One region of the Staphylococcus equorum genome, then DNA from elsewhere that is predicted to be linked to it. Evidence: predicted binding sites of a transcription regulator. Region 1 holds the regulator's gene; the other holds the start of a gene.
The links. Region 1 encodes LexA, which represses DNA repair genes until DNA is damaged. Its sites were predicted from a motif close to CGAACATATGTTCG; they were not measured.
Positions count from the first base shown of each region.

Region 2: the regulator LexA is predicted to act here: its motif matches at 1,540-1,553, upstream of PYW44_RS04655 (YolD-like family protein).

Region 1 is NZ_CP118982.1:1,551,963-1,555,174, reverse strand. Features, by position in the region: gene guaC (GMP reductase) at 1-394, shown strand, start outside; gene PYW44_RS07555 (CAP domain-containing protein) at 406-1,428, shown strand; gene lexA (transcriptional repressor LexA) at 1,629-2,252, opposite strand; gene sosA (DNA damage-induced cell division inhibitor SosA) at 2,394-2,627, shown strand; gene PYW44_RS07540 (DUF896 domain-containing protein) at 2,758-3,006, shown strand; gene tkt (transketolase) at 3,084-3,212, shown strand, end outside.
Region 2 is NZ_CP118982.1:979,428-982,639, forward strand. Features, by position in the region: gene PYW44_RS04650 (hypothetical protein) at 312-482, shown strand; gene PYW44_RS04655 (YolD-like family protein) at 1,107-1,517, opposite strand; gene pglS (6-phosphogluconolactonase) at 1,694-2,731, shown strand; gene PYW44_RS04665 (aldehyde dehydrogenase) at 2,798-3,212, opposite strand, start outside.

The sequences.
Region 1 (3,212 bases):
TAGTAAAGCAGCACGCAAACCAATCATTGCTGATGGTGGTATCAGAACGCATGGAGATATCGCTAAATCAATTCGCTTTGGGGCATCAATGGTAATGGTGGGCTCATTATTTGCAGCTCATGAAGAATCTCCTGGCGAAACTGTTGAATTAGATGGTAAAATGTATAAAGAATATTTTGGTAGTGCTTCTGAATTCCAAAAAGGCGAACACAAAAATGTTGAAGGTAAAAAAATGTTTGTTGAACACAAAGGTTCTTTACTTAATACTCTAATAGAAATGCAACAAGATTTACAAAGTTCAATTTCGTATTCAGGTGGCAAAGATTTGAAATCATTAAGAAAAGTGGATTATGTAATCGTTAGAAACTCTATTTTTAATGGTGATAGAGATTAGTTTTATAGTGGGTGTATAAAATCAGAAAAATTTTATTATATATAGTTGTTTTTTTAATAATAGTATTAGTCGTTCCAATCCAAGAAACTACACCTCTGACATCATTACAACAACAGTTTAAATCAAAAGTGGACGGTTGGACATCAGAACAATCTACATCTGATGATGCGCTAAAAGTGCCAAGTGAACAAGAATTTGCTGTAAATAATATTCAAATGAATATGACTAAGGATGAAGTTGACAAAAAGTTAGGAGACGCACAACGTGTGACTTCTAATGAGTATGGCACAAATTGGCATACTTACTATTCTGGTGATTATAGATCATTTGTGATGGTGAGTTACATTGATGATAAAGTAAACGCACTTTATAGTAATCAGAATGTAATTTCATCAAAATCAAAAATTAAATATGGAACACCGAAAGAAGTCGTTAGAGATAGATTAGGTGAACCTATTACTGAAAAAGAAAAAGGTCATGTAAAATTTGATGTGCAAGATGATGAATTTGACAATTTTCATGATGATCAAATTTATACAACAGCTTTTTATGACAAACATGAAAACAATAACTTAACTGCACTTCTACAAGTTAGCGAAAAAATGGAAAACCGCTTACAACAACAATATGCTGCACCATCAGAAGGATTGGCACAAAGTTTTGAATTACAAAACTTTGATTTAGTAAACGCTGAGAGAGTCCAACGTGATTTAGCATCGTTAAATTATTCGGCTAGTATTTCTGATACTGCGAGAAAACATAGTATAGATATGGCAGAGCATGACTATTTTAATCATGATAATTTATCAGGCGAATCACCGTTCGACAGATTAGAAGCAGACGGTCATGATTTTAATGCAGCAGGTGAAAATCTAGCTTATGGTCAAACAAGTAGCATTTATGCACACCAAGGTTTAATGAATTCATTAGGACATAGAAAGAACATACTAAAAAAAGAATTCAAAACATTAGGTGTAGGTGTGGACTTTAATGAGGAAAGACAACCTTATTGGACTGAAAATTACAGTGGATAGTGTTTATTGATTGTTATAAGAGGGTATCTTACTATTTGTGAGGATGAATAAGTTATGACAACAAATAAAAAAGATAAAACAGAAGATATACTTGAAAAAGTAAAAGAAGTCTTAGATAAAAAAGACAAAAAATAAGAGGTTGAGCTCATAGCTCAACCTCTTATTTTTGTGAGAGTGTTTTTAAAGGGTTAAATTTATAATTACATTTCTCTAAATAGTCCTACAACTTTACCTAATACAGTTACATGTTCTAAATAGATAGGGTCCATTGTACTATTCTCAGGTTGCAAGCGATAACGTGACTTTTCTTTATAGAATCGTTTAACAGTAGCTTCATTATCTTCAGTCATAGCAACGATAATATCACCATTTTCAGCGATTGTCTGGCTTCTAACGATTACTTTATCGCCATCTAAGATACCTGCTTCAACCATACTGTCACCAACTACATTGAGAATGAAAATATCACTATTATGAGTTGAAGTGAAGTGTTCGGGTAATGGGAAATACTCCTCAACGTTCTCTACAGCAGTAATAGGTATGCCAGCTGTTACTTTACCGATTACAGGAACGTGGATAGTTTCTTCCATATTTAAAGTATCACCTAATTGTTCTGATACAATTTCAATTGCCCGAGGTTTAGTAGGATCCCTTTTTATATAACCCTTTTCTTCTAACCTTGATAAATGACCGTGAACTGTAGAACTTGATGCTAATCCAACGGCTTCACCAATCTCTCTTACACTTGGCGGATATCCTTTTGAATGAACTGTTTGTTTTATATATTCGAAAATTTCACTTTGTCGCTTTGTTAACTCTCTCATAGTAGGCACTCCCTAGATTAATTTGTTTTTATTATAGCATGCATATATATATATTACAAACGTTTGTTCGTTTATTGTTGACTCGGAACACGTGTTCTGGTAAGGTATAAATACAAACAAACGTTCTAGGAGTGACTATTAATGATAAAAATATATAAACACCAAATAAAAGCATATATAACAGTGTTATTTGTTACGATGTTATTAAGCGCATTATTTATTATAAGTGCGCATAACAACGCAGAATCAGAACAGACGTACGAAATGACCGATCATCAATTAACGAGTGAACCGGTACAAAGCGAACAATATAACGTGAAAACTGAAGGTAATAGCGAACACGAACACCAACCGGTTATAGCAGCAGTTAAATAACGATCTAAATAGAAGTGATTTGGGAAAGCAAGCATGTTAATAGTAAATAGGGATAAAGTGAGCGAAACGATTTAGTTTCGCTCACTTTTTTGTTATATTTTTTCTAGATTATAAATTACGGAGGTTTACTATGGCTAACAAGGGTGGCGTAGATTTAGAACGTATTAATGAATTAGCAAAGAAGAAAAAGGAACAAGGACTAACTCAAACTGAAGCTAAAGAACAATCTAAGTTGCGCAAAGCTTATTTAGATGAATTTAGAGGCAAGTTCAAACAACAAATTGAAAGTACGAGAGTTATTGATTCAGAAGGAAATGATGTTACACCTAAGAAAGTGAAAAAAATATTAGATTCTAAAGATAAAGAAGATAAAAACTAAATCAATTTTTTGTTAAATAGAAGAAAAGTAATGTATAATGATATTGAATCTTGCTAGAAGAAAGGAAGTCATATTAGATGAATATAGAAAAAGATCAATTAGCGATAGATACGATTAGAGCGTTAAGTATCGACGCTATTGAAAAAGCAAACTCAGGTCACCCTGGATTACCAATGGGCGCTGCTCCTATGGCCTATACATTATGG
Region 2 (3,212 bases), 570 kb from region 1:
CTCCACTTGGTGGGGTCAATAAGATGAGAATAACTAACATTGAATTGGCTAATATTTAACGATATTAGCCCTTTTTTACATATATTGGTAATAAATATAACATCTATCTTTATTCTGATGAGAAGAAAATGTTAAAATAAATAAGACATATTGACTAAAAATTATTGATTTTGCATTACTCCAATAATATCATAAATTCACTTTTTAATATTTAGATTAAAGTAATGGAAAGTGGGTATATATTTATTGATGCTTTCAAGTATGCTATCATTATTGATAGATATGTTAATAATTTATTGAGGTGAATCAGAATGTGTAATTTTATTAAAGGTTTATTTAAATTTGTATTAGGTACAATTCTTACTGTGTCAATAGCAGCAGGTGTTGGTGCAGTAGTTTTCGCTTATATCTTTAAAAAAGATTTCGAAGATATTGAAAGTAAAACAAAAGAAATAGTTTCAGATATTGAAACGAATAATTAAGTTATTGATAGAGCACTTTAGAGTGTTCTCATACTGTCGACAAAGTCTTAGGGCTTCTGTTGGCAGTATTTTTTTTTAGCCACCGTTCAACGAAGTTGTTACGGTGGCTTATGCAGTCGGAAAGACTGCGAACATAGATCCGTTCAACGAAGTTGTTACGGTGGCTTATGCAGTCGGAAAGACTGCGAACATAGATCCGTTCAACGAAGTTGTTACGGTGGCTTATGCAGTCGGAAAGACTGCGAACATAAATCCCGTTCAACGAAGTTGTTACGGTGGCTAATGCAGTCGGAAAGACTGCGAACATAAATCCGTTCAACGAAGTTGTTACGGTGGCTTATGCAGTCGGAAAGACTGCGAACATAAATCCCGTTCAACGAAGTTGTTACGGTGGCTAATGCAGTCGGAAAGACTGCGAACATAGATCCGTTCAACGAAGTTGTTACGGTGGCTAATGCAGTCGGAAAGACTGCGAACATAGATCCGTTCAACGAAGTTGTTACGGTGGCTAATGCAGTCGGAAAGACTGCGAACATAAATCCCGTTCAACGAAGTTGTTACGGTGGCTAATGCAGTCGGAAAGACTGCGAACATAAATCCCGTTCTTCAAGTATAGAAAAGCAGTTAACTATTGTCTTGAGTTATTCTAGTTATATCAAATAATGAAAGTTTAATTGTTTCCTGTGTATGGATTAGGTAACCTTCTAAAAACATATGAGTCATATCTATATTTTTAATTTTTATATGAGTCGTTTCCAACCATCCTGCTTTATAGTATTCGATGTGAATATAGGAATCTGTATGTAACGCTTGATGAAGATGTAAATTTAAGTCATTTAATTGATCGTCTGATAATATAGGACGGTCAATTTTATTTTGATCTACTAAATATTGTTGAATTGTTTCGAATTGTTCTGGCAAAGTTGCAAATGGCGCCCATTTAACCATGCCACGACCTTGCGGGATATTGGCATTAAGAAATTCTCTTGGTATATTTCTATAGTCATTTTCATTTTGATATTTTTTCGGAATCATAAAATCACCTCAACACAATAATAGAACATATGTTCGTGTTATTGCAAGAAGTTTTTCTTTATTTCAAGTTAATAAAGCATGAATCTTAATGTGATAGAAATTGATAATAATCATTATATTGTCATTTAGTATAGATATTTATTAAAATGAAACTACAATAATATGGAGGGGTTTACATGACGACAACAGGTTATATTGGTACGTATACGAAAAAAGAGGGCAAAGGCGTTTATCGTTTTGAATTAGATGAACAAACTGGAAGTGTAACAGAAGTTGAAACAGGATATGAATTAGAAGCATCCACTTATGTAAATCAACATAATTCATTTTTATATGCTGTAACACGTGAAGGAGATAATTGCGGTGTTGCTAGTCTTAAAATAGAAGAAGATGGTAAACTCAAATTAATAAATAAATGTCTTGCTTCTACAAAAGGTAGCGGCTGTTATGTAGATGTATCACCAGACGGAAAGTTTGTTTTTGAGTCTGTTTACGGTGCTGGATTAGCGCGCTTATATGAAGCGAATCCTGAAACAGGTGAAATCATACGTTTGATTCAAGAGTTAGAGCACAATTATCCAACTGGGCCACACGAAAGACAAGATCAGCCACATGTGCATTTTATTAGTACAACACCAGATGAAAAATATGTTGTTGCAATCGATTTAGGTACAGATAAAATAGTAACATACGAATTTAATGATCATGGTTTTAGTGAACATGCAGTGAGTGATTTTGAACCAGGGGATGGACCAAGACATATTACTTTTCATGAAAATGGGAAGTTTGCTTATGTTGTCCATGAGTTATCAAATGTCGTAAGTACAGTAAAATATGAAGACGGAAAATTCACAGAAGTCCAACGACATTCAACAATTCCAGAAAATTTTGAAGGTGATACAAAATTAGCGGCAGTAAGACAGTCACACGATCAAAAATTCTTATACATCACGAATAGAGGGCACGATAGTATTGCCATTTTTAAAGTAAGTGATGATGGTTCAACGATTTCATTCGTTGATATTGTATCAAGTGGTGGCGAATTTCCACGTGATTTCAACATTACTGACTCAGACGATTTCTTAGTTTGTGCACATCAAGAAGGTGACTATACATTGACGGTTTTCAAACGTGATAAAATTACGGGAGAATTAGAAAAAGTCGATCATCACGAATCAGCACCAGAAGGCGTTTGTGTACAATTTTTAAAATAAAGACAATTGAAAATAATTAAAAAAATAACCTAGTATGGATAATACACTGCCATACTAGGTTATTTTCTATTTGTTGAAAAATGTTTTGATGTATTTAAATTTCCCTTTATATGGTGGGAATATAAGGCTTGATTCAAGTCTTGTAGATTTAAATACATAAGATTTATCATGACTAAACGTATCAAAACTATATTTACCATGATATTGTCCTATACCCGAGGCACCGACACCACCAAAAGGTAAGTTTGGGTTTGCGAGGTGCATCAACGTATCATTAATCGCGCCACCACCAAATGAAATTTCATGAAGTACACGTTCTGTTGCATTTTCATCTTCGCTAAATAAATATAAGCTGAGTGGCTTAGGTTTAGTGCGTATTAAATCAATTGCTTCATCAAAGTCATCATAAGGAATGATTGGTAAAATAGGGCCGAAAATCTCATCTTCCATTATTTTAGCATCGAAAGTAATACCATCTAAA